DNA from 3 places in the Priestia sp. YIM B13552 genome. Region 2 is predicted to be linked to each of the others. Evidence: riboswitches for the same ligand, from Rfam matches in the RefSeq annotation. Region 2 holds a riboswitch; each other region holds the start of a gene.
What was found. Region 2 has a riboswitch for lysine ahead of lysA (diaminopimelate decarboxylase). Riboswitches for the same ligand answer to the same signal wherever they lie in the genome.

Region 1: another riboswitch for lysine. It lies ahead of ACFX40_RS13490 (amino acid permease); the one in region 2 lies ahead of lysA (diaminopimelate decarboxylase).
Region 3: another riboswitch for lysine. It lies ahead of ACFX40_RS11240 (aspartate kinase); the one in region 2 lies ahead of lysA (diaminopimelate decarboxylase).

Annotation. Positions count from the first base shown of each region.
Region 1 is NZ_JBHZOU010000003.1:259,609-269,996, forward strand. Features, by position in the region: gene ACFX40_RS13475 (cysteine hydrolase family protein) at 1-156, shown strand, start outside; gene ACFX40_RS13480 (GNAT family N-acetyltransferase) at 247-738, shown strand; gene ACFX40_RS13485 (hypothetical protein) at 842-1,210, shown strand; gene ACFX40_RS13490 (amino acid permease) at 1,245-2,684, opposite strand; lysine riboswitch at 2,787-2,971, opposite strand; TPP riboswitch at 3,146-3,246, shown strand; gene thiT (energy-coupled thiamine transporter ThiT) at 3,279-3,887, shown strand; gene ACFX40_RS13500 (ethanolamine ammonia-lyase reactivating factor EutA) at 4,044-5,459, shown strand; gene ACFX40_RS13505 (ethanolamine ammonia-lyase subunit EutB) at 5,486-6,856, shown strand; gene eutC (ethanolamine ammonia-lyase subunit EutC) at 6,871-7,584, shown strand; gene eat (ethanolamine permease) at 7,606-8,955, shown strand; gene ACFX40_RS13520 (TcaA NTF2-like domain-containing protein) at 9,096-10,028, shown strand; gene ACFX40_RS13525 (TcaA NTF2-like domain-containing protein) at 10,076-10,388, shown strand, end outside.
Region 2 is NZ_JBHZOU010000003.1:451,629-462,016, forward strand. Features, by position in the region: gene ACFX40_RS14440 (SDR family oxidoreductase) at 1-16, opposite strand, end outside; gene ACFX40_RS14445 (acyl-CoA dehydrogenase) at 1-1,238, opposite strand, end outside; gene ACFX40_RS14450 (DUF1292 domain-containing protein) at 1,389-1,652, opposite strand; gene ACFX40_RS14455 (PAS domain-containing sensor histidine kinase) at 1,740-3,464, opposite strand; gene ACFX40_RS14460 (YckD family protein) at 3,625-3,939, opposite strand; gene ACFX40_RS14465 (NAD(P)/FAD-dependent oxidoreductase) at 4,013-5,131, opposite strand; gene ACFX40_RS14470 (CBO0543 family protein) at 5,472-5,984, shown strand; lysine riboswitch at 6,051-6,233, shown strand; gene lysA (diaminopimelate decarboxylase) at 6,372-7,700, shown strand; gene ACFX40_RS14480 (dicarboxylate/amino acid:cation symporter) at 7,753-9,015, shown strand; gene ACFX40_RS14485 (hypothetical protein) at 9,153-9,287, shown strand; gene ACFX40_RS14490 (hypothetical protein) at 9,438-9,623, shown strand; gene ACFX40_RS14495 (LysR family transcriptional regulator) at 9,760-10,388, shown strand, end outside.
Region 3 is NZ_JBHZOU010000002.1:999,437-1,009,824, forward strand. Features, by position in the region: gene sdhA (succinate dehydrogenase flavoprotein subunit) at 1-364, opposite strand, end outside; gene ACFX40_RS11230 (succinate dehydrogenase cytochrome b558 subunit) at 394-1,002, opposite strand; gene ACFX40_RS11235 (YslB family protein) at 1,492-2,019, shown strand; gene ACFX40_RS11240 (aspartate kinase) at 2,071-3,303, opposite strand; lysine riboswitch at 3,445-3,622, opposite strand; gene uvrC (excinuclease ABC subunit UvrC) at 3,688-5,454, opposite strand; gene trxA (thioredoxin) at 5,679-5,993, opposite strand; gene ACFX40_RS11255 (electron transfer flavoprotein subunit alpha/FixB family protein) at 6,406-7,386, opposite strand; gene ACFX40_RS11260 (electron transfer flavoprotein subunit beta/FixA family protein) at 7,420-8,193, opposite strand; gene ACFX40_RS11265 (enoyl-CoA hydratase) at 8,212-8,985, opposite strand; gene ACFX40_RS11270 (fatty acid metabolism transcriptional regulator FadR) at 9,066-9,650, opposite strand; gene ACFX40_RS11275 (AMP-binding protein) at 9,763-10,388, opposite strand, start outside.

The DNA of each region.
Region 1 (10,388 bases), 190 kb from region 2:
GATGGTATGTCCTACGATGGAAAAACAAGGCTTCCTGCAGAAGATGTACATACATTCGCACTGTCTTCTTTGCATGAGGAGTTTGCGACGGTCGTTTCTACAAAAGAGACACTTCAAGTTCTTCAAACCTTTCAATATGCTCAAAATCACAACTGATGTGCATGTGCACATCGGTTTTTTATGTAGATTATGTTTATTAAAAGAAGTAAAATAAAGATAATTCTATACTATAAGGAGTTTGTACATATGATCATTCGTTATGCTAAAGAAGAAGATTTACCTATGCTTGTTGAAATTTATAACCAGTCTGTTCAAACAAGTGCTGCTACTTTTGACTTAACGCCTGTAACAGTAGAGCATAGAAGGAGCTGGTTTAATAATCATATTAGCAATGAACTTTTTCCGCTTATTGTCGCAGAAAAAGATGGGGTAGTAGCGGGCTATGCTTCGCTTTCTTCTTATCGAGATAAAGAGGCGTACATTCAAACGGTAGAGCTATCGATTTATATTGATAAAAACCAGCAGGGGCATGGCATTGGAAAAAAGCTTATGAAGCGAATTTTGGAATTAGCTAAAGAACTCAACCATCACGTTGTTATTTCAGGGATTACAAAAGGGAATGATATCAGTATCAAAATGCATGAGCAATTTAATTTTACATTTTGCGGAGAATTTAAAGAAGTAGGCTGGAAATTTAATCAGTGGCAAGATGTTCTTTTTTATCAGCTTATTTTATAAGATGTATGACACCTTTACACATTGTAACGTTTTAGTTTCATGTGTAAAGGTTATTAAAATAATAAGTCGTTTTATTATTTTAATACGAAAGGTGTTAGCTATCATGAATACACATTTTCAATATCAGTATCTAAGAGCTATTCCAAAAAGATGGTCAAAAAAAGAACTGCATATCCAGCTGAATAGAATCAAACACAACTCTGAACTATCTACTATAGCAGCAGATCCGCTTTTTTATCTGTTAGAATGTACCCATTCAGGCCTTCAAACTCAACAAGAAATCATAGACTACATCCAAAGCATTCCTACTCATCAACTTCCATCTTTTGTAACCCATTTAAGCAGGTTAATTCAGCATATTTATTATATAGAAGCTGCTGATTACTGTAATCGCCCCCTCAAAGGTTATATGCTTGTTATGAAAAATCAGCCCGCCTATATATCTCTTCATTTTGCTGATCAGATCACATAAAAAAGCTCTCTATTCAAAAGAATAGAGAGCTTTTTTATTCGTATTTTTTTACTGTTACTTGGCATTCTTTTAACGGAATAAGTTTTGACTTTTTCGTCCATTTGTATCCTAACCAAACAATTAAGAATAAAGGAAGTCCGATATAAGAAACAAGTACACCGTACCAGTCAATCGAATCACCCGTAAACGCCGAATAGTTTTGACCTAAAATGACAACAGCACATAAAATAAAGGCAAAGATAGGACCAAACGGGAAAAGTTTTGCATGATATGGAAGTTCACTCAAATCATGACCTTGAGCAACAAATGCTCTTCTAAAACGATAGTGGCTGATGGCAATTCCTAACCAAGCAATAAAACCAGACATACCAGAAGCGTTAAGTAACCACGTGTATACCGCACCGTCTCCAAAAAATGAAGCACCAAATGCAAGTGTACCGACAAGTGCCGTTGCGATTAAAGCATTAACCGGAACGCCTCGTTTATTTACTTTTGCTAAGAACCTCGGTGCTTTTCCATCTTTCGCTAAGTTCCAAAGCATACGCGTAGAAGCATACATACCTGAGTTACCAGCAGATAAAACGGCTGTTAAAATAACGGCATTGATAGCTGATGCTGCAAACGCCAGACCTGCTCGTTCGAATATTAAAGTAAATGGACTTACCCGCACATCATCACTTGCTAATGAATCCGCTGTGTATGGAATAAGCATCCCGATAACAAAAATAGCTAAAATATAAAATAACAAGATGCGCCAGAAGACTTGTTTAACTGCGCGAGGAACCGTTTTTTCCGGATCTTCACTTTCTCCAGCTGCGACTCCAAGCAACTCTGTTCCTTGGAATGAAAAACCAGCAGCCATAAAAATACCTAAGACAGTAAAGAATCCACCGTGAATGGGTCCATCACCAAGCGTGAAGTTTTTAAAACCTGGTGCTTCATTGTTAAAGATACCAAAAATCATCATAATACCAATAACTAAAAAGATGATAACCGTTACTACTTTAATTAACGAAAACCAAAATTCAGATTCACCAAATCCTTTTACAGAAAGGTAGTTAAGCCCAAACATAATTAATAAAAACAGGGCACTCCATAAAATAGAAGAAGAGTTTGGGAACCAAAATTTCATAATAAGGGCTCCAGCCGATAATTCAGCTGCAATCGTAATAGCCCAGTTATACCAATAGTTCCAGCCGAGAGCGAAACCAAAGGATGGATCTACAAACCGAGACGCATACGTACTAAACGAACCGGCTTCAGGCATATAAGCTGCGAGCTCCGCTAGGCTGGTCATCAAAAAGTAAACCATGACACCAATGATAGCGTAAGCTAAAAGCGCTCCCCCAGGTCCTGCTGTGTGAATTGCTCCACCACTTGCTAGGAATAAGCCGGTTCCGATGGCTCCTCCTAATGAAATCATCGTTAAGTGGCGAGATTTCAACCCACGTTTTAATTCTTGCTGCTCTTGCATAGATAAATACTCCTTTCGAATGTACGGAAAGAGACGGGATAACATAAAAAAAGCCCGCAGTATATGTGCGCGCTTTTAAATCTGAAAACCGCGTCAACCTTCCGTGAAGATAGCTCTTCACATCACTCGCATGATGTGACAGTTCTGTTCCTGTTCGGAGACAGCCCCAGCTTAAATCAACCGAGAAGTGATCTAAACTTCGGCAATTTTTCCTTTCAAGCAACATCCTCAATGTTCTCTGCATTTCCGTTGCTTTACTATTAAAAACTGCGACCTCTACCTCATCGATTAGGATGAGGGTTTTTTATATTCATTTGACATAAAAGAAGTATACCAAATACTAAAACGATTGTCATTATAAAAAATAGATTCAGAAAATAGAAACATCTTTGAAATCTCTCGAATCTATTTTGTTACATATGATATAATGGATGTTGTCATAATACTACATAAATATCCGAACGTACCACAGGGGGAGCCGCCGTGCTGAGAGTGAACAAATTGTTCAGACCCTTCGAACCTGTTAGTTAACGCTAGCGTAGGAATGTGGGAATAGTAGCATATATTTGCTTACTCCTGTGTAAACCGTTTGATATGAATGATTCAAAAACAGGAGTGAGAAACGTGAATAAAGCATTACCTTTACAGGCTAAAATTGAAATAGCTATTTTTGCAGCATTGGCACTTCTACTTGATCTTTTGCCTTCCATTAAGATTGCAACAGCTGTGAGTATTTCGTTCTCCATGGTGCCCATTTTTATTATGTGCTTTCGCTGGGGAGTAAAAGGCGGGGCTCTATCTGGTCTATTATGGGGGCTTTTACAGTTGGCAACAGGAACGGCTTATATTTTAACAGCGCTGCAAACGTTTATTGAATATATTGTGGCTTTTGCTTTTATAGGTTTTGGAGGTATTTTTTCGCAATCTATTAAAACAAATTTAGCTAACAATAACAGATCAAAAGCTTTTGTTTTGATTGTTTTATCCCTTATTATCGGCAGCTTCGCACGGTATTTCTGGCACTTTATTGCGGGTATTATTTTCTGGGGATCATATGCGCCAAAGGGCATGTCCGCTCTATGGTATTCTTTTTCAATGAACGGGATTTCAATGGTAGGATCACTAATAGCCTGCTTAATCATTCTTTCACTATTGATTCCATCGGCATCAAGAATGATTATAACTAAATCACACTCATCATAAGCAAAAAGACTAAATCTACCAAGATTTAGTCTTTTTTGTCATTTGTCACCTTTGTTTACACAAAAGTGTGTCAGGTTTGATAACATAGTTAGTGAAATATTCAAAAAACTGTTTTATGATAATCACCATATTCAAACGAGATAAGGGATTGATAGCATGCTACAGAAATGGATCACGAGCATAGGTTTAGATATTGGAACAAGTACAACAAAACTGATTGTAAGCAAGCTGTTAATAGCAAATCAACAAAATCAGTTTACGCTGCCAGGCTGTCAAATTATTGATCGTCGCGTAACGTATGCAAGTTCTATCTATACCACTCCTATGCTAAACGATGTTGAAATCGATGTTCAACGATTAACGGTACTACTAGAACAAGAGTATAAGAATGCAGGAATCTCCTTAGATCAAGTGGAGGCAGGTGCTGTGATCATCACAGGAGAAACGGCCAGAAAGAAAAATGCAGAAAGTATCGTTCACTATCTAGCCGAACATGCTGGGGATTTTGTTGTTGCAACAGCCGGCGCTGACTTAGAAGGAATATTAGCAGCAAAAGGATCAGGAGCAATCGAACGTTCTGCTGAAACAAATGCAGTAATTGCCAATATTGATGTAGGAGGAGGAACTGCTAACATCGCTTTATGTCAAAATGGAAAAGTTATAGAAACGTTTACACTGCATGTGGGAGGAAGATTAATTCGTCTGAATTCAGAAGGTTTTGTTACCTACGTTTCTTCTCATTTAACTGAATTTTTGAAAAATAATTCTTTAACACTGCGAGAAGGTGAAAAAGCAACATTTGAAAAGCTCTCGTCTATCTGTCAATTACTAGCTGAAGAAACCGTGAATTATGTAAATGCGCTGAATCAAAATTCCTCGCTGATCGTTTCTCCTCATACAAGATCTTCTATCCCCGAAATGATCATGGTTTCAGGAGGAGTAGGAGCAATGATGGAGAAGCAAAAGCCAAAAACAGTGAAGGAAGTGGCCATACATGGAGACGTTGGTCCGCTTCTAGCATATCATTTTCAATCCATCCAAGTATCTCAAGCCGCTGAGACAACGCGCGCTACTGTAATTGGGGCTGGTATGCAAAATACAGAAGTTAGCGGATCAACTGTATACATTGGGTCAAAGCGGCTGCCGTTAAAAAATATACCGATTGTAGAGATACCTGTTCAGCAAGAAGCGAAATGGAATCCGCTGATGTTTCAAGAAAGAGCTCGAGCGGCATGTATGCAGGCTTCAACTATTTTCAGCGCAGAAGATCCCCCCGCTGCTATTGCTTTATCTCATTTTCCTTACTGCAGCTATAAGATGCTTCAAGAATTAGCAAAAGTAATAAGCACTGAATTTATTGCTTGTTTTAAAGGAGCTAAGTGCCTCGTTGTTCTATGCGAGCAAGATATTGCAAAAGCTTTAGGACAAGCATTAGCTAAACAGAGGAAAGAGTTAGAAATTATTTGTTTAGATCAAATTGATTTTACACACGGAGATTACATTGATCTAGGGTTACCAGTAGCTGGAGAAGCGATCTCCGTTTCCGTTAAAACGCTCGCTTTTTCATCATAATCTACTAAATATACAAGGAGGAAACGATGTTTAAAACTACACGATTGTTAGGAGAAACATTTTCATTTTATAGCTTAAAAGAAATCATGGCCAAAGCAAACGAAGAACGTTCTGGAGATCAGCTCGCAGGAGTTAGCGCTGAGTCAATGAAAGAACGAATGGCAGCAAAGCAAGTCCTAGCTGATATCACACTTGCTGATATCAGAAACTATCCGCTGCTCAGCGCAGATGAAGACAACGTCTCGGCATTAATCGAAAGTCAGATTGATTCATCTGTTTACGATATTATTAAAAATTGGACAGTAGGGGATTTAAGAGAATATATTTTATCCGATCAGCATAGCGGAGAAGACCTTCTTGCACTTAGCCAAGGATTAAGCAGCGAAATGATTGCGGCGGCTACTAAAATTATGTCCAATTTAGATTTAATTCAAGGAGCTGCCAAGATAGAAGTGCAAACTACTTGTCAAACGACTATCGGCCAAAAAGGAGTATTGGCTTCTAGAGCCCAGCCTAATCATCCTTCAGATAATTTAAAAGGAATGAGAGCATCTCTATACGAAGCGTTAAGCTATGGAATTGGAGATGCGGTTATCGGAATTAACCCTGTTATTGACACAACGGATAATATCTACGCGCTTTTAAATGAAACAAAAAATATAATCAACGAATGGTCAATTCCTACTCAAAACTGTGTATTATCACACGTAACGAGTCAAATGAGAGCAATTGAAAAAGGAGCATCTGCTGACTTGATTTTTCAAAGTTTAGCAGGTACAGAAGCTGGTAATGATTCATTTGGAATTTCACTGTCTATGCTCGATGAAGCGACAGCGTTAATTCATGAAAAAGGAACGGCAAAAGGTCCAAACCGCTGGTATTTTGAAACAGGACAAGGTTCTGAACTGTCAGCAGAAGCTCACTATAACATTGATCAAGTAACGCTCGAAGCCAGATGCTACGGCTTAGCTCGTCACTACAAGCCTTTCTTAGTTAATACAGTTGTTGGATTTATTGGACCTGAATACTTATATAACAGCAAACAAGTTCTACGAGCTGGGTTAGAAGATCATTTTATGGGTAAAATGCACGGCCTGCCTATGGGAGTAGACGTATGTTACACCAACCACATGGATGCTGATCAAAATGATATGGATAATTTAAGTATGCTTCTGGGAACAGCTGGAGTGAACTTTGTCATAGGAGTGCCCATGGCTGATGACTGCATGCTAAACTACCAGTCTCTTAGTTATCATGACATCGCAACGGTACGTAACGTGTTAGGTCGTACCCCAACGCCGTTATTTCAAAAGTGGCTTGAAGATCAGCGTATTATGGACAACGGGCGCTTTACATCTAGAGCCGGAGACCCAACTATTTTTATGAATTTGATTTAAGGAAGGTGCTTACTATGATACCAAAGTCAAATCGCGATCCGCTTGAAACACTTAAACAATTTACCCCTGCCCGCATAGGTGTCGGCCGTACAGGAACAAGGCCGCTAACAAAAGACGTTTTATCTTTTCGCACGGATCACGCTGCAGCTGTAGACTCTGTATATGGAGTAGTTTCAGAAGATATTTTAGCCGAGTTTAACCTTTTCTCTGTGAATACACGTGTGGAGTCAAAAGAACATTATTTAAAACGGCCAGATCAAGGAAGGTTATTAGCAGATAACGCTAAGAAAGAAATTTTTAAAAACTGCGTGCAGCGGCCTGATGTACAAGTGGTAGTCTCGGATGGACTGAGCGCCAAGGCAATTGAAGAAAACATAAGCGACGTCTATCCAGCTTTAATTGACTCCCTGCAGTCATATGGACTTCATATCGGGACTTCATTTTTTGTAAAAGGGGGACGAGTTGCGTGTATGGATGAAATAGGCGAGATCATAAAGTCAAAAGCACTTGTGCTATTGATTGGGGAGCGACCTGGACTGGTCAGTGCTGAATCCATGAGTGCTTACATGTGCTATGAACCTAGCAAAGGCAAAAAAGAGTCTGATCGTATGGTTATTTCTAATATTCATAAAAGAGGGACGCCTCCTATTGAGGCAGCCGCACATATCGGTACCATGATTGACAAAATGATTAAGCAGCAAACAAGCGGTGTACATCTTATTGTCTAAACATCAAAAGGAGGAGAACGTATGGCGTTACAAAAACAATTGAAACCTATTCATTTATGGGCTATTTCAGTGGGCATGGTTATTTCAGGACAATACTTTGGGTGGAATTACGGGTTTGAACAAGGCGGGATTATTGGGCTTGCAATTGCAACCTTAATTGTAACTGTGTTTTACACAACGTTTATGTTCAGTTATGCAGAGCTTTCAACATCTATCCCGCAAGCCGGTGGACCTTCAGCTTATGCAAGAAGAGCACTTGGACCTTTTGGGGGATATATCGCAGGAATTGCCTGCTTGCTTGAATTTATTTTTGCTCCTCCTGCTATTGCCGTATCAACAGGAGCATACCTGCATTTTCTCATTCCAGCCGTTAACCCTGTATACGCAACGGTAGGTGCCTTTATTTTCTTTGTTTTATTAAATTTAATCGGGGTAAAAGAAGTAGCGGTGATTGAGCTTACAGCTACCATTGTTGCACTAATTGGTTTATCTATTTTTTATGTAGCTGGTTTGCCTCATGTACAAACATCAAATATTTTTAATGATCATTCATTTATTAACGGGCCAACAGGGGTACTAGCAGCTATTCCATTCGCTGTTTGGTTTTATCTGGCAATAGAAGGTGGAGCAATGGCAGCGGAAGAAGTGGAAAATCCTAAGAAAAACATTCCTAAAGGATTTATTGGAGCGATTATTACTCTAGCAACCGCAACGTTGTTTACACTATTTGTAACAGCAGGACTTGGCGGAGGAAGCGGGAAGCTAGCCGATTATCCACTTCCGCAGGCGCTGTCTTCTGTATACGGAAACGGCATTTCAACCGTTGTTGCTATTATCGGGCTATTCGGCTTGATTGCTAGCTTAAATGGAATCATCATGGGATTTTCAAGACAAACCTATGCGCTTGCACGAGATGGTTACTTCCCTAAATTTCTTGCTAAAACGAATAAAAAAGGAGTTCCTGTCGGCGGTTTGTTGATTCCGGGAGCAATCGGCGTGATTTGTGCAGGATCTGCAACGTTTGCCAATGCACTTATTATCTTATCCGTGTTCGGAGCAATGATGATGTACTGCATCAGTTTAGTTTCTCTTTTCATTTTACGCAAAAAAGAACCTAACCTGTCCCGTCCTTTTAAAGTGAACTACCCGGTCGTGCCAAGTATTGCCTTAGTATTAGGGATTCTGTGCTTGTACAGCATCATAAAATACAGTGTTCTTACAACAAATTTAATGCTGTTTGGCGTTTCTCTACCTTTAATTTATGTGATTCTTGGAATTTTCCTTCTTTCAATTATTTACTATGTCTTTTATGGCTCTAGACAGCTCAAAAAAGAAGCAGCCAATTCATATCAAGAAGCATCCATTAAATAGTAAGGAAAACGGCTCGCTGTAAAGGCAAGCCGTTTTTCTTGCGAAATTAAAGGGTTGAGCGTTTTTTTGTAGAATGATATACTAGGTCTGTTTGTTGGAAGAATATACATACATTTATATTAGATAAAGAAGGGGCAATTATGATGAACAAACGTAATACAATCATTATCACGGTTGTTTCATCTATTCTGTTATCAGCCTGTCAGCAAGAAGAAACATTAAAAGACGGAAATACAATGATAGTAGAAAAAGATGCAAAAAAAGTACTAAACGAACCAAAAACACAGGTAGAAAGCATTCAATCGATTGATTTAAATAAAGAAGCAATGAGCGGGAAATTTATTACAGCCTGGATGACTGATTACTTTTCAGCGTTTGGAAAGGCAGTGGATCAAAACTCTTTTGATGATTTAAAAGCTTTTTTGAAAGCTGACAGTTCTTTTTATAAAGAGCAAAACCTTCTTGTTGAAAATTTCACACGCCAAGGCATCGAGCAGAAGAAGCAAACGTTTCATATTGTCAATTGGTATGAAGAACCTAACCATGTATTCAAAATACAAACCCACGAGGAAAGCTTATTAAAACAGCCGGGTAAAGATCCTTATACTAAAATTTGTGACCGCCTTTATACAGCCGTTTATCAAAACGATACGTTAAAGTTATCGAATGTAGAACCATTTGACTTTTCATCTAAACCAAATGCAAGCACTGAAACTCCCACTACACAAACAACAGATTTACACGACTACGATGGAAAATGGACCACTGGCAATGATAACGGATCTCCTATCATTCAATTTCTTGCTACATCAAACTCGGAAGCAACGATTAAAATAAATTCGTACCAGCCACCTAGCAAAATCCGCGTGTCAACCGTTGAACAAAAAAATATTCGTTTTGAAAATAACCAAGCAGCCATTGAATATGAAAATGATGGACAAGGAAATAAAGGAACCATTGTCATTACGCTTAAAGAAAACTCCATTTCATTACTTGCTAAAACAGATCAAAATAAAAAGGCAAAGTGGGGAATTCCAAGCGGTGATTACGTGCTCGATACGTTTGAGAATTAAAGATCATTTTAAAAACAGACTAAATTCGGCATTGAGGAGGACACCTTATGCATAAAAAATGGACGATTGCATTCGTTCTACTGCTGCTAATGGTTTTAACAGCCTGTGAAGAAAAAGAAACAGTTAAGTTATCCAAACCAACCGAACCTTCCTCAGATGAAGTGATTCCAAAAGATCAAGCTAAGTCATCTATCAAGCCTGACCTTGTATCAGAAAAAAAAGCAGAAAAAACTGCGGTTGAGACGATGAACAAAATTTCAAGTACTTATAAAGAATTAGGCGAAGAGTACGAATGGGAAAATGAATCTAACCCTGCTGATTATGAAACGCTAAAAAAAGCGTTAACGCCATATGCAACTT
Region 2 (10,388 bases):
AGTCCTTTATGTGCATAGGTTGCCTCCTTTTCTTGATAGGGTTTTAGCTCAAGCCTTGCAAGCTGTGCTTTGTGCACTTCATCTGGACCATCAGCAAGGCGTAGAGTGCGGGCATTTGCCCAAAGTGCCGCAAGCGGCGTGTCTTCTGAAACACCTGCTGCTCCAAATGCTTGAATAGCGCGATCAATGACTTTTAAAGCCATAGCAGGAGCCATTACTTTAATCATAGCAATTTCTTTCCGCGCTTTTTTATTTCCAACTGTGTCCATCATATAAGCAGCTTTTAATGTTAATAAGCGAGCTTGCTCAATTTCAATACGCGACTCTGCCACCCATTCTTGAATAACCCCTTGCTGAGAAAGCAACTTATTAAACGTAGAACGACTTTGAATACGCTTACATAATTCTTCAAGCGCTCTTTCAGCTGCTCCTATTAGCCGCATGCAGTGATGAATACGTCCAGGCCCTAATCTGCCTTGAGCAATAGCAAACCCTTTTCCTTCGCCTAAAAGCATATTAGACGCTGGCACACGCACATTGTCATAATGAATTTCAGCATGTCCATGAGGAGCGTGATCGTATCCAAAGACTGGAAGCATTCGTTCAATTTTAACTCCGGGAGTATTTAATGGAACTAGAATCATAGACTGCTGTTCATATTTAGATGCGGTAAAATCGCTTTTTCCCATGACAATAGCAATTTTGCAGCGAGGATCTCCCGCACCTGAAGACCACCATTTTCTTCCGTTGATCACATATTCATCGCCTTCTCTTACAATACTGCACTGAATGTTTGTCGCATCAGAAGAACCTACATCCGGCTCTGTCATAGAAAAGCAGGAGCGAATGTCTCCATTTAACAGCGGCTTTAGCCATTTTTCTTTTTGTTCAGGCGTTCCGTATCGAACCAGTACTTCCATATTGCCGGTGTCAGGAGCTCCGCAGTTAAAAGCTTCTGGTCCAATAATAGAACGGCCCATAATTTCGCAAAGAGGGGCATATTCGACATTTGTTAGACCCGCTCCGTATTCGCTTTCTGGCAAAAATAAGTTCCATAATCCAGCTTGCTTTGCTTTTTCTTTTAACTCTTCCATGATCGGAGGAACAGCTGACCATCTAGACGGCTGTTCATTCAGCTGTTGTTCGTATAGCCGTTCATTTGGATAAATATGCTCTTCCATAAAAGAGGTCAATTCTTTTTGCAGCTTCACTACTTTGTCAGAGTAAGAAAAATACACGGTAGTCCCTCGCTTTCATTTACTTACTAACCGGTTGGTATGTTACATATTCATCATAAATGAAGGGAAATAATTCAGCAAGATATTTTTAGAAAAATTCTAAATATTATATTATTTAAAATAAAAAAAGAGAGGTTTTAACCTCTCTTTTTACGCGGATGTCATTTCCTCAAATACGGCTGATACCTTTTCAAACTCCTCGTCATCTTCAATTGAAGACCATTCACCATCATCTTCAATTTTCAAAAAGAAAACATCAATTTCTTCTTCTGTTTCAATTAAAACTTCTTCCACAAACGCAACGGCAATATAATCGTGCCCTTCAATCGTCATTTTTCCAAGCACTTCAATATCTTGCTCTTGATCATTTTCATCTAAAATTGTAAAAATCTCTCCCGTTTCAATGCGTTCCATCTTATTCCCTCCTAATTTTAACCTCATTATTCGTTCACTAACATGTATTCCCCTTTAGAAAAGGTTTCATGCTTATAAAAGTAGAATCTACTTTTTAAAAGGCAAAAGAATGTCTACGGTAGTTCCTTTTCCAAGCTCACTTACAAAGTTAATTTCTCCTCTATGTTCTCGAATGATCTTATAGCACACCATCAGTCCAAGCCCCGTTCCTTTCTCTTTGGTACTATAAAAAGGTTTTCCTAAATGCTGCATTCTTTCCTGCGTGATGCCTAGCCCCTCGTCGCTAAACCGGACAACAAGGTTCTCCTGATTAAACCTTTTTAGTTGAATCGTTACGGTTCCTCCACTTGGCATAGATTCGACTGCATTTTTAAATATATTGCTAAACACCTGTTTCAACTGATTTTCTTCGCATAATACGAGAGGAAGATGAAGATCAATTTCTTTTTTTACGTGAATTTTCTCTGTAATCCCCTGCACCTCAGCTAGCTTTAAAGTATTCTCTAAAATATCTTGGACATGTTTGTCTTTGTAGGTTTTCGCCTGAGGCTTTGCAAGACTCAAGAACTCATCGGTAATCAATTCAATTCTATCTAACTCATGATTTATCATTTCTACATAGTAAGGCTGACCGCTCGTTTCTTTTAATAACTGTATAAATCCTTTTACCGCCGTCAGAGGGTTTCGAATTTCGTGAGCAATACCAGCGGCTAACTGTCCGACTAAGGAAAGCTGAGCGGATTCACGCAGCAATTTTTCAGTTTTTTTACGTTCTGTAATATCACGAAACAAAACTTGAATGGCCTGCTTTCCCATATAGGGAATAGGAAAGGCAATGGTTTCGGCATCAATCGTATGACCGTCTTTATGAATAAACTTTTCTTCCTGTAGGTCTACAGATTTATTTTCTGTTTTCATTCGATAAATTCGCTGTTTTACAACATCATAGTAGTCAGGGTGAACAAACTGATAAACACAAGCTCCTAATACGTCTTGAGGACTTTTGTATCCTAGCGCTTTAGCTCCTGCAGGGTTGATGTAATCAATTTTCCCTTCACTATGAACGATAATCGCTTCCGGCGATAACTCAATCAAGCTTCGGTAGCGTTCTTCACTTTCTTTTAAAGCCGTTTCGGCCTGCTTGCGTGATGTTATATCTCGATAGACAAAAGCAATGCATAGCGGCCAATCATTCATATTTTCAACGCGGAATAGTGTGACGCTTACATTAATTAAATGACCGTCTTTATGCTGTCTGACCGTCTCAAATTCCGTTTTCGATTCACCTGATTGAATGGTCTTATGAAGTTCCCACACTGGCTCCTTTAAAAACGAAGGTATAATCGGAAGAGGCTTTTGATAAATTTCTTCAAACGTCCAGCCAAATGTATTCTCAAACGCAGGGTTCACTTGAAGCGTTTTACCTTTTAAGTCAACGACAGCAACAGCATCTGCGTTATGATAAATAAAAGGCTGAATCTGTTCTTTTTTCTCCTGATAACTAGTTATATTCACGCAATGTCCCATGATTTCAGGCTTTTCTGTGTAAGATAAAGGGGTTAAGTTTACTACATAGCGTTTATCATTTATTTGAAGCTCGTACATAAGCTTTTTCTTTTTATTTAGTGCTTCGAAAAAATGCTCATACGAGACCCATTCTTCCAGAGGGATTTTTTGCTCATGAACGCTTTCACCTTGATACATACTGTAAACAAGATGGTCATCTTTTTGTTTGTAAGCAAATATGATTCCTAGCGCCTCAGCTGAATGATTTTCTGCATGTAATCGGACTATTTTCTTATTTTCGTTCATCGTTCATATTTACCTACCCCTCACTAGCATCTTTCCTACTCGTTCTCATTCTCTTAATTTTACATGAGGATTTTAGAATTTACTAGATAAAGAAGCGGATATTTTCCATTCATTCACATAAAAAAGCGCCTGTAAAGGCGCTTTTTTATGTGAATATGAATTACTTTGAATGATGCATTTTATGACAGTGTCGCTTCGGAACAAAACCATTTTTCTCCATATGCTGATAACGATTTTCCATATGCGAAGAAATGTTTTGACTCTCCGCTTTGCTTAACACGCCGTACTCCACATATTTTGAAAGTATTTCTTTCTTTTTTGCTAGTATTTCTTTGTACAGCACGGACAGTTCCTGCTTTTGCTGAGACGTCAGCTGCACGTCTTTTGTTTCTGGCTGAGGATTGTTTTCCGCTAATACAGGCGTCGCGCTCATAAATAAAAAAGCTGCTGCTGCACTTATCATAATCTTTCGCAAACAATCTACTTCCTTTCATCATATAGTAGTTGTAGTTTGCGAACTTCTATTTGTTTTCATTCATTCTGTTTGCTTAAGACTCGATAGCTCCTCTTACATCATAGTCGCTAAGATCAATTTCCATTTCCATTTCAAGTGCTAATTTAGCAAGCTCTGAACCAAGATAAGGACCCGACGTTAAGCCTGAAGCTCCGAGACCATTGGCTACTAGTATTCCTTCGTAAGCCGGAAGAGCCCCAATGACTGGCAAGAAGCCTGGAGTAAATGGTCGAAACCCTACCCTTGTTTCTAAGACTGTGCTTTCTGTTAAGCTGGGAGCAATTGATAAGGCCTTTGAAAAAATCTCATGAAGCCCCCCAGCAGTTACTCGCAAGTCATAACCCGTGTCGTTTTCATGTGTTGCTCCTATGACAATTTGACCTTGTTCAAACGAAAGAATATATTGGTCGCTTGGAGGCATCACAACGGGCCAGTCTTTTGTATCTAAATCTGGAAGGTGCAAGTGGACAATTTGCGCTTTTTGAAAGCTTGCTAAAAATTTCACTCCAAGAGGCTCTAGTAATTGATTTGCCCAGGCTCCTGCTGTCACGATTGTTGTACTTGCTAGAAGGGTTTGTCCATTTACGGCAACGCCCGTTACTCGATTATTTTCATAAAGAAGTTCTGCGTTTCCTTCTATTATTTTTGCACCGTTTTTCTTCGCTGCATTCACAAGTGCGTTTCGAAGAGCTCTTCCGTTAACGCGAGCGGCTCCACTAATATGAACTGAACTGTATTCTTCCGAAAGAACCGGAAACAAAGCCTGTGTTTCTTTAGCGGATAAACATGTAATCTCGCCTATTTCGGGAGCTTCTTCCCGACGTTTATATGCTCGTTCTTCCATTTTTTCAAGCTTTTGTTCATCAGTATGTAAGCTAATTGCTCCCACTTGCTTATATCCCGTATCGGTTTCTCCATCTTCTTCTAATTGCTGAATTAATGTTTGATAGTACTTGGCGCCGCCTTTTGCTAAGCGGTACCATGCTTTATTTCGACGCTGTGAAAGCCATGGACAAACAATTCCTGCTGCTGCATCAGTAGCTTGACCAGCATCCTTACGATCTACCAATGTCACATCTGCTCCTGCTTTTGCTAAATGATATGCTGTAGAAGCTCCAAGTATCCCAGCTCCAACTACGATGTATGTTTTCATACCAAAACACCCTTTTCTTTCTTCTAGTATTCTTATGCTATATGTGTGCAATTTTAGCATAGCAAAAAAAGAAGTCACATACTAGGCGAAGCTATTTTGAGCTTATTTTTACGTCTTGCTGACTTTAACATATAGCAGCTCCTTTCATCTCGTAAACAAAAGCGGTAGAAGTTCCTTTACGAAGATTATAGCAGCGTGAAGAAAGCCACAAATAGTGGTAGTACGTCTTTAACGCTGCTGCTTATGGCTTTTCTATTATAGTTTCTGAATAAAAGCAAAGAGAATAAAATTTCTATAATATGTAAATAAAAAGAAATAACCATTATTTTAAGGAGAGCGTATGCAATCTTCATTTGTGTTATTTTTTATCATTCTTGGTTTACTATTTGGCAAGTGGCGCAGGTATCAAGAATACTATCCTACTTTGCTGTTTTGGGTCACGGGGAATTTGCTTTATGAAGTACTGCTGTTTCATCACCGCGTATGGGTATTTCACCCTGTTGGTATTGATCACCTTTTTCTACCCGATCACCTAATGGTTTCCCTTGGAATAACCTTAATTATTTATCCGGTTGTTATACCGGTTTTTTTAGGAAGGCTGCCGCTGCATGTAAGCGGCCGGCTGTGGTGGATTCTTTTGTGGGCGCTTTTATTTACTGTGATTGAGTTCATTGCTTATGTTAATCACAGTATTACTCATCATTATGGATGGTCGCTGCTGTGTTCTTTTCTCTTCAATATTGTCACGTTCTCACTTTTAGTCATTCATCAGAAGACAGCGCTGGGTGCTTGGGTTCTATCTGGAAGCTTTATAGCTTTCTTATTTATTCTTTTTGATATTCCTATGCCTTAACTTTTCATTGACTAGACGGAGGAAAAGGAAATATAATAGAAATTACATTTAAATATAATTTTCCTCTCTGAGAATAGAGGTGCATGAAATCAAGAGTCACTTATTGGAGACTAATGGAGTCTGTGAAGATAAGTAAAAGGGATTTCGTGCCGAAGTATATAAACATCCATTGTGTTCATATACTGGTTCAGTATTGAATAAATGCTGAGCTGTCACAAACCATTTGGTTTGTGGAGAGCTATTGAAGAGATGTTGATGCCTAGAATGTAATAATATTTTATTATTATGAAACCAAGACGCGTGAACATCACTTCACGGGTCTTTTTTGTGTTTTTCTACTGACCATCAAAGTTATAGTTGAATGATTTAAATGGAGGGATACGGATTATGTACTTACATGGAACGAGTAAAATTAACAGCAGCAATCATTTAGAAATTGGGCAGTGCGATACGGTCGAACTGAAAAAACAATACGGCACTCCCCTATACATCTACGATCAAGAATTAATTGAGACGAAATGCAAGGCCTTCCATTCAGCCTTTCGAAGAAGCGGATTTTCATATCAAATCGCCTATGCAGGGAAAGCCTTTCTTTGTATGGAAATGGCTAGCCTTTTAACGAAGCTTGATATGTCACTAGATGTGGTCTCAGGAGGCGAATTATTTACAGCGCTTGAAGCTGGATATCCAGCTGAACGCATTCATTTTCACGGCAATAATAAAACGATTGAAGAAATGGAAATGGCTCTTGATGCGAATATTGGCTGTTTTGTTGTTGATAACTTTACCGAACTTGAAGTTTTGCATGCCTTAGCAGCTGAGCGCAAACAGAAAGCATCTATTCTTCTGCGTGTTACTCCAGGGATTGAAGCCCATACACATGAATATATTATGACCGGACAGGAAGACTCCAAGTTTGGATTTGGGCTTTCCAATGACCAAGCCATGAAAGCGGTAAGTTCTGCGTTAGAAAAGCCTTACTACGATCTTTTAGGCATTCATTGTCATATTGGTTCGCAAATTTTTGAAGTAGATGGTTTTTCTCGCGCCATTGATATTTTAACTGATTTCTTATTCAGCATTCGTGATAAAATGGAATTTGAAGTAAAAGTTTTAAACGTAGGTGGTGGTTTTGGTATTCGTTATACCGAAAGCGACTCTCCTCTTCCAGTTGAGTATTATGTAGATGCACTGACAGAAAAGCTAAGCCGCACGTTAACTGAACAGAATTATACCCTTCCAGAAGTCTGGATTGAGCCTGGAAGAAGCATCGTAGGAGAAGCAGGTACAACGCTTTATACAATTGGATCAACGAAGGAGATTCCAGGTGTACGAAAATACGTAGGAATTGACGGCGGTATGACCGATAATATCCGTCCTGCTCTTTACGATGCAAAACATGAAGCTGTCTTGGCTAATAGAGTGACGGATAAAAAAGATGAAACAGTATCAATTGCGGGTAAATGCTGTGAATCAGGAGATATGCTTATTTGGGATATTGATTTACCGCACGTTAATCAAGGAGATTTATTAGCAGTGTCCTCTACAGGTGCCTACAACTATTCAATGGCTAGCAATTACAACCGTATTCCGCGCCCTGCTGTTGTATTTGTAAAAAATGGAGAAGCTCGTCTTGCTGTAGAGCGAGAAACATACGAAGATTTGGTGCGTAAAGATGTAAAGCCAGTCGTTACTACGTATGCAATGAGCAAATAATAGCTGTTCTTGCGTAGTAAAGAAGCTATTGTTGTTTGGAGGAAATCTAACTATGGTTTTAAGTGTATTTAAAACGTACAGATCATCGCTTATTCTGCTTCTCGCTATTTTAATTGGCGGGATAGCAGGATATGCTATCGGGCCCGATGTGGCAGTCGTAAAGCCCTTTGGTGATTTGTTTCTTAATTTAATGTTCATGATTATCGTTCCCCTTGTCTTTTTTAGTGTGGCTTCGGCGATCGCAAACATGAATGAAATGAAGCGTCTTGGTAAAATTATGCTAGGTATCGCCGTTGTGTTTATCGCCACTGCTGCTGTTTCAGCCGTTTTAGGCTTTTTAGGCGCATCACTTTACAATCCGCTACATAATGTAGATACTTCTGCCATTAAAGAATTGATGGGTGACAGTGAAAATACAGCTGAAAAAATGACGCTTTTAACTCAGCTTGTTAGTACATTTACTGTATCTGATTTTGTTCAGTTATTTTCGAAAGAGCACATTTTACAATTAATTGTCTTTGCCGTTATTTTCGGTATTGCTACAACGATGGCTGGCGAAAAAGGACAGCCTATGGCGAAATTTCTGACTTCCGGTCAAGAAGTATCGATGAAGGTTGTTAAAATTGTGATGTACTATGCTCCAATTGGTTTAGGGTGCTATTTTGCTACTGTAGTAGGAGAACTTGGACCAAAGATCTTACAAGGGTACGCTAGAGCATTTATTCTTTATTTATTAATTGCAATCGTTTACTATTTCGGTTTCTTTACGCTATATGCATGGATTGCTGGCGGTAAAGCAGGAATTAAGCTGTTTTGGAAAAATGCAGCTGCTCCTTCTATCACCGCTATTGCTACCTGTTCTTCTGCTGCATCTATTCCAGTCAATTTAGATGCAACAAAGAAAATGGGTGTGCCGCTGGATATTGCTGAAACGGTGATTCCATTAGGAGCAAACACCCATAAAGATGGTTCTGTTATCGGTGGTATTCTAAAAATTGTTTTCTTATTCAGTTTGTTTGGCAAAGATATGACGTCTGCTACGAGTATTTTGAGCATATTAGGCGTAGCCTTTTTAGTTGGAGCCGTAATGGGAGCAATCCCTGGAGGCGGTATGATTGGCGAAATGTTAATCATTACAATTTACGGATTTTCGCCAGAAGTTCTGCCCATTATTGCGGTCATTTCCACAATTATTGACGCCCCTGCTACGCTTTTAAACAGTACGGGAAATACAGTAACAGCGATGCTTGTTACAAGGTTTACAGAAGGAAAAGACTGGATTAACAAAATTATCACCACCGATAAAGTCGCCTAGCAAAAAAGCAAAGGGAACAGTTTAGTGACTCTCCCTTTGCTTTTTTCGTGTGCAGTAATATTGATAGCGGTGTATAAAGTCTGTAAATACGTACATTCTATAGGTATGTTTCATAACCGAACTGGAGGTGTCGTCTAATGAGTAACGCTGCAGGAGGTTCAAAGAAAAATCAACCGAATGATGCGAATCATGTAAGCGCAGAAACAAAAGCTCATCAAAAACGTCTTACTGAGCAAAACAAACAAGAACATCAAGCTGAAGAGCGAAAATAAAATGACGTTAAAGAGCGCAGCACCTGCGTTCTTTAACGTCATTTTATTTTTAGAGAGAACTTTATAACTCCGCTCATTATAGGTCTATCGTACAACCTCCTTTCAAACTTTTACATATTCTATTAATAGGTTTGTAAAAGGAGGAATGATATGATGTTTTCTTGGCTAGAGATTACAGCCGCAGCCTTTGGACTTTCAGTTATTTTGATAAGTTTTGCATTTTTGCCCGAACGTACATGCAAAAATCTTTATATTCCTCATCAGCTAGCAGCAAAATCTATGTTTCTCTATAAAAAGATTATGCGTTTTATCAATCAATTTCGACAGAAATTTTAGTTCATTTCCTTTCCCTGGTTTTATTCATTGGATATATCCTCCCCCTTTTTAATTAGCGCATTTACAGTAAATAATTTAATGGTTAAAATAAAGAGTAAAGAAAAAGGATAAGCAGTTTGCAGAAATGGAGTTTCACATGGAAATCAGAGACTTAGAATACTTTATAGAGGTAGCGAATCATAAGAATTTTACAAAGGCAGCGCTGCAAGTTCATTTGTCACAAACAGCTTTAAGTAAAGCCGTCAAAAAAGTAGAAAATGAACTAGGATTTGAGCTTCTTGATCGTTCAACAAGAGAATTAAAGCTAACCGATGCAGGAGAAGTTGTGTATCACCAAGCAACTAAAGCTCTGTCGGTGTTAAAAGACATGCCTCACTTGTTGGGAGATTTAATGAACTTGCAAACAGGGCAAATCAAGATGGGAGTCCCTCCGCTCATCGGGACCTTGTTTTTCCCGAAGATTGCAAAAGCATTTAATGAACAATACCCTAAAGTATCTCTAGAGCTTATTGAATTTGGAGCAAAAAAAATTGAAGCACTTGTGGAAGAGGCTGGTGTAGATATGGGGATTGTTATGCTTCCTCTTACAAGCGGTCATGATGAACATTTTCACGTATACCCGTTCGTTAAGGAGAGATTTCTTTTATACGCGCATAAAAACCATCCTTTAGCGAAACGTTCTTCCGTCTGGATGAAAGAATTGGAGCATGAAAAATTCATTATGTTTAGTGAAGAATTTACGCTGCACGACCGGTTAATTCAAGA
Region 3 (10,388 bases), on a different contig from region 2:
GATGCTGCGTCCCGCCAAATCGTCTGAAGTCTAACAAACCCTCAGGAGTACGGTTAAACATAACACCCATGCGGTCAAGTAAGTGAATAATACCAGGAGCTGCTTCACACATTGCTTTTACAGGTGGCTGGTTGGCTAAAAAGTCTCCGCCGTACACTGTGTCATCAAAGTGTTCCCATGGTGAATCCCCTTCACCTTTCGTGTTTACGGCTCCGTTGATTCCACCTTGCGCGCAAACTGAGTGAGATCTTTTTACCGGAACTAGTGAAAATAAATCTACTTGCTTGCCAGACTCAGCAATTTTTATTGTTGCCATCAAGCCAGCTAAACCGCCACCGACTACGATGATTTTTCCGTTACTCATCGGAACCCCACTCCTTCAAAACCTTAATTTTATGCAAATGCGAATAATGTACGAACACCTACAAATGTAAGTGCTAAGAAGATTGCTAATGTCACATAAGTTGAAATTCTTTGAGAACGTGGTGTTACAGTTAACCCCCAGCTAACTCCAAATGACCATAGACCGTTTGCAAAGTGGAAGATCGTAGATACAACACCAACTATGTAGAATGCAAGCATTGCCGGGTTGCTTAAAATTCGTTCCATCATTTGAAAATCTACTTCTTTTCCAAGCGCAGCTTGTATTCTGGTTTCCCATACGTGCCATGTGATGAAGATAAGTGTGATTACACCTGAAACACGCTGAAGGATAAACATCCAGTTACGGAAAAAACCGTAGTTGTTAACGTTTGTTTTAGCAGTGAATGCGATGTAAAGACCGTATATTGCGTGAAAAACGATTGGTAAGAAAATAATGAAAATTTCTAGAGCATAGCGGAAAGGTAAGCTCTCCATGAAGTGAGCTGCTTGATTAAATGATTCTTCTCCCTTTGTCGCGAAATGATTCACAACTAAATGCTGTGTTAAGAAAATCCCGATTGGTATTACCCCAAGTAATGAATGGATTCTCCGATATTGAAACTCTCTGTTTGCCGCCATCTGCGTAGACCCCCCTTAGTTAAATGAACATAGTTTGTGAAGAACTTTCTTACTCCCACTAGACAAATAGATTAATCGTGAATACAGGAAATGAAAACCTTTGCATTTCCTAATAAAGTATGTGACAGGTTAATTTTACTCCCATCGATTAAGAGCGTCAAGGCAAGATGTTTAAATCTTCTATAAAATATAAATTTATAAAATTTTATATTTGTTAACGCTTACTGTATTGATGTTACAGATTTTTTCTTTCTATTATAATATTGCTTGCCACAAATAAGTAAGCGTTTACTTTATGCTTTTATTGTAAACAAGTTCACAAAACATTTACACAGGTAAAAGTACCTTTTTAAAAGGTATATTATGGATTTTTCATCTTTACATCTAACTCTTTTTACCATAATAAAGATCCTCTTACATTTTATTAAAAAAATGCGTGAGAGGTTTTTTAGATTTGTATATAATAGTAGTAAAGAAAGAGGGGAAAGCATGAGCAATTTACAAACAGAATCACAGCAAGAACTTGAAGAGACGATGGAAACATCAGAACCTAACGTCACAGCTGAAACAGAGAGAACTCTTGATCACGTTTCATATTTCGGATACAGCCTTTTGCGTGACGTGTTAATTCCAGAGCTTCTTGGAGACGAAACAAATACCATTTCATACTGGGCAGGAAAACACCTTGCGCGGAAATACCCATTAAATACAATGGATGAAATCGTCGCTTTTTTTAAAGCAGCTTCCTGGGGAACACTGACGCTTGCAAAAAAAGATAAATATTCACTCGAGCTTGAGTTATCAGGTGATGTGGTCAGCAAAAGATTTCAGCAGGAAACTTGTTCGTTTCATCTTGAGTCAGGATTTGTGGCTGAACAGATTCAGCGTCAAAACAACTGCCTAACAGAAGCCTACTTAACACATAAAGAAAAGAACGGAAAAGTGCTGATTTCCGTGCAGTGGGACCGAAAAGATATCTTACCTACCGAAACACGCGCGGAGCGCTATAAAAAGTAGGAAATACGTATATATAAAAGACGTGGAGATACCACGTCTTTTTTCTCTTCTTTATACGTGCACTGCTTGCTGCTCTTCTAATTCAAATGCTACGTGAAGCGTCTCAACAGCTTTTACCATATCAGCGTGCGGTACAACTGTAGATACTTTAATTTCAGACGTGCTGACCATCTTCACTTCAATTTTCTCCCCTGCCAGCACTTCAAACATTTCGGCTGCAACGCCTGGATTAGAAATCATGCCAGAGCCGACAATTGATACTTTAGCCAGACCGCTTTCATGTTCAATACGCGTATATCCTAAAGTAGATTTATACTCTTTTAAGACGGCAAGAGCGGCATCTACGTCTACGGTTTTAATAGAAAATGAGATAGAGAGACGATTATTAGCCGTTACGTTTTGAATAATAATGTCCACATTTAACTGTTCTTTTGCTAATGCTGTAAAAATAGTAGAAAGAGTTTGCAACTCATTGTTTAACCCTTCAATTGTCACTCGTGAAATATTATCTTCAAACGCAATTCCTCTTACGACTAAGTTTTGTTCCATTGAAACTTCCTCCTCAACAATCGTTCCATTCTCGTTTTCTAAGCTTGAACGCACTTCTAGCGGTATCTGATAATTTTTTGCAAACTCAACAGCGCGCGGATGCAGCACCCCTGCTCCCAAATTAGCTAATTCTAACATTTCGTCATATGAAATAGAGTGAAGCTTACGAGCATCTTCTACATAGCGCGGATCTGTCGTAAACACTCCTGTTACGTCTGTATAAATATCACATTTTGCAGCTTTTAATGCTGCGGCAAGAGCTACTGCCGTAGTGTCAGAGCCGCCTCGACCTAATGTTGTAATGCTTCCATCTTCTGAACAGCCTTGGAATCCAGCTACTACTACGATTCGGCCTCTATCTAATTGGCTTTGAATACGAGTCGTGTCAATGTGCTGGATTCGTGCATTGCTGTGAACTGCTTCCGTCTGGATACCAGCTTGCCAACCTGTTAGCGAAGTTGCTTCATACCCTTTATATTGAAGGGCCATTGTTAACAGGGAAATCGTTACTTGTTCTCCAGTTGTAAGAAGCATATCCATTTCGCGTTTGCTTGGACTGTCCGTAATATCACTTGCTAATTTCACCAGTGCATCTGTCGTTTTGCCCATTGCCGATACAACAACAACTACTTGGTTACCGCGCTCTGCTTCTTGAATAACACGGTTTGCTACATGTTGGATACGTTCAACAGAACCAACAGATGTTCCACCAAATTTTTGAACGATTAATGCCATAATTTTGTTCATTCCTTTTCAATAAATTTGCATATGCAGGATGATGAGAAGCTAAATTTTTTTACTCAGACAATAAAAAAAGCAATGAGATGAGCTCTCATTGCTTAACGAACGAAAATTATAAAACATAACCGTCCACTGCCGTGAGATAGCTCTCCAAGAATCTACATCTTGACAATCCTACGTTTATTCAACGCAGAACCAGCAATCATTACTATGAGGTAATGTTCACTTCGGCAAATTTCCCTTTCCGTCTCATTCATAAGGGCTCATACCCTTCCTGATACGTACTGATTAAATTTGCACCTCTATCTTCACTTCATTTGATGAAGTGTCGTATGAAATTAGTTAATAGCTTATCAAATATTTTCTATTATTTCAAGACTATTTTTGTAATGTTTCATAAATTTTTTCAGCAATGTTTTGAGGAACACCTGAATTTCGAATATCATCAACCGTTGCTTCTTTCAATTTTTTCACCGAACCAAAATACTTTAACAAAGCTTTTTTACGCTTTTCTCCCACTCCCGGAATGTCGTCCAGAACAGACTGAAAAGCGGACTTAGAGCGCACTTGACGGTGGAAAGTAATCGCAAATCGGTGAACTTCATCTTGAATTCGCTGAAGCAAATAAAATTCTTGACTATTGCGTTCAAGCGGTATGATTTGAGGAGGCTCACCAATCATCAGGTTGGAGGTTCTGTGCTTATCATCTTTGACAAGACCTGCTGTAGGCACTAAAAGTCCCAATTCATTTTCGAGAACGTCCTGTACTGCAGCTAAATGCCCTTTGCCTCCATCTACAACAATTAAATCTGGAAGCGGAAGACCTTCTTTTAACGCTCTGGAATACCGTCTGCGAACGACTTCTCTCATGGAACTGTAATCATCTGGTCCCTTTACGGTCTTAATTTTATATTTGCGATATTCTTTCTTTTCCGGTTTCCCATCAACAAAAACAATCATCGCAGAAACGGGATCTGTCCCTTGAATATTTGAGTTATCAAATGCTTCAATCCGGTAAGGCGCTGCAATTCCAAGCTCTTCTCCTAACCGTTCAACTGCGCCAACCGTGCGCTCTTCATCTCGTTCAATTAAATAGAATTTTTCACCGAGCGCAATTTTTGCATTTTTACACGCAAGTTCTACTAATTCTTTCTTTTTGCCTCGCTTTGGATGCTGAACCTCTACTTCTACTAATTTCTCAGCTAACTCTGCATCAATCGTTGCTGGAACCAGCACTTCTTTTGGCTTAATATTTTTGGCATAAAACTGACCGATAAAAGTTAAGAAATCTTCTTCTGGCTCTTTATAAAAAGGAAACATAGAAACTTCTCGCTCAATTAATTTCCCTTGGCGAATAAAGAAAACTTGAACACACATCCAGCCTTTATCATAAGAATAGCCAAACACATCTCGATTAACAAAATCATTAAACGTTACTTTTTGCTTTTCCATTGTCGCTTCAATATGAGCAATTTGATCTCGATATTCTTTAGCCCTTTCAAAGTCAAGTTCTTCTGAAGCTTTTAACATTTTTTCAGTTAACTCTGTTTTGACATGCTCATATCCACCATTTAAAAACCGCGTGATATTTTCAATAATTTGTTTGTTTTGCTCTTCTTTTACTTCTTTTACGCAAGGAGCTAGACATTGCCCGATATGGTAATACAAACAAGGTCTGTCTGGCATGGTAGAGCACTTTCTTAGTGGATAAATGCGATCAAGAAGCCGCTTGGTTTCATTTGCAGCTTGAACGTTAGGATAAGGACCGAAGTATTTCCCTTTATCTTTTTTTATTTTTCTTGTAATAACAAGCCGGGGCTGTTTTTCAGCTGTAATCTTAATAAAGGGATAGCCCTTATCATCTTTAAGCATGATATTGTATTTTGGATCATGCTTTTTAATTAAATTCATTTCTAAAATAAGCGCTTCTAAATTAGAAGATGTGACGATATATTCAAAATCGACAATGTCGTTTACAAGTCGAAGCGTCTTTCCGTCATGAGATCCGGTAAAGTAGGAGCGCACTCGATTTTTTAATACTTTTGCTTTTCCTACGTAAATGACCGTTCCATATTTATCTTTCATCAAGTAGCAGCCGGGCTGATCCGGTAAAATAGCCAGCTTTTCTTTTAAATAATCATTCATACTTTTCTCCTTCCTCTTCTCTTACTCTGTCCATCTATACATTCGCTTATGAAGCGTAACCTACATTCTTTTCTGCTTTACAATACATGCACATAAGCCGGATTTGTGACGGTGTTCCTTACATCTAGTATAAAACAAACGAACGCATATTCGCTAAATAAAAGTATTCCCAAAAGAGAAAAAGTGGAGAAAAAGAAAAAACCTAGCCTGAGCTAGGTTTTGACTTACGCGTGTTTATTAATTAATTCTGTTAATGCTTCTTTTGGTTGGAAACCAACTACTTGATCAACTTTCTCTCCATCTTTAAATAATACTAAAGTTGGGATACTCATAACACCAAATTTTCCAGCTGTTTCTTGGTTTTCATCAACGTCTACTTTCACGATTTTAACTTTATCGTTAAGTTCACCATCAATTTCTTCAAGAACTGGAGCAATCATTTTACAAGGGCCACACCATGGTGCCCAAAAGTCAACAAGCACTAGGCCTGATTTAATTTCATCTGTAAAGTTTTTATCTGTAGCATGTGCAATAGCCATTTTAATTCCTCCTAAATATATGCAATATCCAAATTCTACTCACAGTATATCACCTTCAAATAAGGTTTGCTAACTTTTTGCTTACATTTATACTGTTTATTCTTCGCTCTAGTTTGTACAATTTACATAAAAACATACGTAGAAAATTTCGTTTTCCGTGAGGTTGAGACATAACGAAATGAATTCCATCTAAAGGTGAACAAATAGTATGCAAAGACTGAACCGCTTGTGCCACCGCAGTTGATTTCTGTGCAAGACTTCTCTTTCTGCAGGAGTCTTGCACAGAAATCAACTGCTGCTAGAAAGACCCACACACATAAAGTTTACCCCAACAAAAAAACGAACCACTAATCAAACATCTTGATCAATAGTTCGTTCTTCACTTCGTCTAAAATACTTTTGTCCCAGCCTCTTACGCAGACTGTACTTTCAGCTTTTTAAATTCTTCCGTTAGCAGAGGCACCACTTCAAATAAATCTCCAACGATTCCGTAATCAGCTACTTTAAAAATATTAGCCTCAGGATCTTTGTTAATAGCAACAATAATTTTTGAATTTGACATGCCGGCCAAATGCTGAATGGCTCCTGAGATTCCGCAGGCAATGTATAAATCTGGTGTGACTACTTTGCCCGTCTGACCGATCTGAAGAGAATAGTCGCAGTAATCTGCATCGCATGCTCCGCGAGACGCCCCAACAGCTCCATTTAACACGTCCGCTAGTTCTTGGAGAGGTCCAAAACCTTCCGTGCTTTTTACACCTCGACCACCTGCAATCACGACTTTTGCTTCGGATAAATCAACCCCTTGCGTTGCTTTACGTACAACTTCTTTTACAACTGTACGCAGGTTTTTGATTTCAACATTTAAATCCTCTACATCACCTGTACGTCCGTCGTCTTTTGCAAGCGGTGAAATATTATTTGGACGAATTGTGACAAACGTAAAAGCATCGGTCATGATTTTCTTTTCAAATGCTTTACCAGAATAAATTGGGCGGGTGAAGACTACTTGATCCCCTCCAACTTCTACATCCGTCACATCGGAAATAAGTCCTTTGTCTAAGCGAGCTGCCAGTTTTGGCGCTAGGTCTTTGCCAAGAGCCGTATGGCCAAATACGATAGCTTCAGGCTGTTCACTTTCAATGATGGCTAATAACGCCTGAGCGTAGCCATCCGATGTATAAGCAGCTAAATCTTCATGCTCCGTCACAACAACTTTATTCGCTCCGTACGCAATAAGCTCTTCACTTAAAGCTTTTACGTTCTTTCCTACTAACGCTGCAACAATTTCTCCACCGTCAGCTACAGTAGACGCTGCGGAAATCGCTTCAAACGATACGTTTCGTAATCCCCCATCACGTGCTTCTCCTAGAACTAACACTTTGCGTCCCATTGCAATACCCCCATTGTTTTGACTTTTGACTTATTAAATGACTTTTGCTTCCTTATGCAGTAAATTGACCAGTTCTGTCACTTGATCTTTTATATCTCCTTGTAATACGCGTCCTGCGTCTTTTTTCGGAGGCAAATAAATTTCAATAGTCTTTGTTTTTGCTTCTACATCATCTTCATCTAAATCTAAATCATCCAATTCCACTTCAACCAACGGTTTCTTCTTCGCTTTCATAATCCCTGGAAGAGATGGATAGCGAGGTTCGTTAAGTCCCTGCTGAGCTGTTACTAAAAGAGGAAGCGACGTTTCGATAACCTCAGAATCACCTTCCACATCGCGTACAACAGTCACTTTTTCACCTTCGATATCCAATTTTGTAATCGTCGTAATATAAGGGATTTCTAACTGTTCTGCTACGCGCGGTCCCACTTGGCCCGAACCTCCGTCAATCGCTACGTTTCCTGCCAAAATCAAGTCAGGAGATTGTTCTTTTAAGTAATGTGCCAGCAGCCTAGAAGTCGTGTACTGATCGCCATCTTCTATGTCATCTTCCGTATTGATTAAAACCGCTTTATCTGCTCCCATAGCCAAAGCTGTTCGGAGTTCTTTTTCTGATTCTTCCCCTCCTACACTCACGACCGTAATCTCCCCGCCATGCTTTTCCTTTAGCTGAATAGCTTCTTCAACTGCATACTCATCGTAAGGATTAATAATAAATTCAGCCCCATCTTCAACAATTTGACCATTTTTTAATGAAAGTTTCTCCTCTGTATCGAATGTTCTTTTCACTAACACGTAAATATTCATTCAATTCCCCTCCTAAGCTTATTTTCCTAAAAATTTAGGCTGGCGCTTTTCAATAAAAGCGGCTACGCCTTCTTGAGCATCCCGGCTTTTGAATACGCTTCCAAAAAACTGCGCTTCTTTTTTAATGCCGCTGTAGTAAGCATCTGTTTTTACATGCTGAAGCAGCTGCAAGGTAGCTTTAACAGAAATCGGGCTTTTTTTGGCAATTTTTCTAGCAAGTAAAAATGTTTCATTGATAAGCTGACTTTCTTCAAAAGCTGCATTTGCCAATCCTAACTCCACTGCCTCGCTTCCGGATATTGGATCACTGGTCAGCATCATCTCACAAGCCTTATGAACTCCTACATAACGAGGCAATCGCTGAGTTCCTCCAAACCCTGGTATAATTCCTAACTGCAGCTCAGGCAAGCCCAGCTTAGCGTTTTCCGTTACCAAACGGATATGGCAGCTCATAGCAAGCTCCAACCCTCCGCCTAAAGCAGCTCCATGAATAGCTGCAATCACTGGTTTTGGGTAATTTTCAATATACTCAAAGAGCTCTTGACCGTTAACAGCAAGCTTCTCGTATTCTTTTTCCTGCTGAAGCGATGTGAATTCTTTTATATCAGCTCCGGCACAAAAGAATTTCCCTTCACCTTTAATAACGATAACCCTTGTCTCTTTACTATCTTCCAAATGTTTCAAAACACTTGAAAGATCTTTTAATAAATCTTGAGACAAAGCGTTAGCAGGTTGTCTATTTAACGTAATGAAGCTTATTGCATCAACAGTTTCAACCTGGATAATCTCCATTTGTTTACGCCACCCTTTCTTTCTATTTTCATTACCTTGCGCTTTTTCCCCTCGCAGGGGAGCAGCAGGCTCACTTACGATTATGAGCCGCTGCAGCCGTTTAACAGCAGGGAATGGACTTTATCTACCGATTCTATTAGACCATATCGATGATCGTTCATTACCCATGTTGTGACAGTTTCATCAATCGTTCCAAAAATCATCTGTCGCGCAAGACGAATATCTATATTTTCAGAAAACTCACCCGTTTCAATTCCTGTCTGCAAAATAGAATCAATGAGAGTCAGATAATCTTTTAATACATCGTTAATTTTCAATCTTAAATCTTTGTTCGATTGACGCAGTTCGAGCTGTGTCACTGTAGCTAAATGATGATCCTCTGCTAGAAACGAAAAATGTTTGTCAATTAACACATGAAGTTTTTCTGCCGCGGTTTCAATTCCCGCCAGTTCTTCATAAATTTTTTCTACAAATTGTCCCATCTTCTCTTGAAACAAGGAAATTAAGACATCTTCTTTGTTTTTAAAATATAAATATATCGTACCGTCTGCAACTCCAGCCTGCTTAGCAATTTTAGACACCTGAGCATTGTGGTATCCGTTTTCTGCTATTACTACTACAGCTGCATCGATAATCTGTTTATACTTTGGCTTATTTCTTCTCAATCTTATACGCTCCTTTAAAATATGAATGATTATTCATTCATATCTTTATAATAAAGAAACCGCAAGTATCTGTCAATTATGTTTCAGTAAAAAAATCAAAGGCGACGATCGATTACGTCGCCTTTTTATGCTTTTCATTTTCTTCATCAATCAGCGCTCGTCGCAGAATCTTACCGACCGCTGTTTTGGGAAGCTCATTTCGAAATTCATAAAGGCGCGGAACTTTATAAGCAGCTAAATACTTTCTGGAAAACTCATTTAGCTCTTCTTCAGTACATCTTACACCATTTTTTAATACAATGTAAGCCTTCACCGTTTCTCCTCTATATGGGTCAGGAACACCTACTACTACAGCTTCTTGAATTTTTTCATGCTCATATAATACTTCTTCAACTTCTCGAGGATAGATATTATATCCCCCGGCAATAATAATATCTTTCTTTCGGTCTACTACATAAAAATAACCTTTATCATCCATATAGCCAACATCACCTGTTAGCAACCATCCGTCTCGCATAACAGCCTCCGTTTCTTCAGGCTGCTTCCAATATCCTTTCATGACCTGAGGACCTTTAACCGCAATTTCTCCTACTTCGCTTACAGCAGCTTCTTTACCTGTTTCAAACGAGAGAATTTTGGCATCCGTGTCTGGCCAAGGTACTCCAATGCTTCCTGGTATTCTCTCTTCCCAAAGAAAATTAGCATGAGTCACAGGAGAGGTTTCTGTTAATCCATATC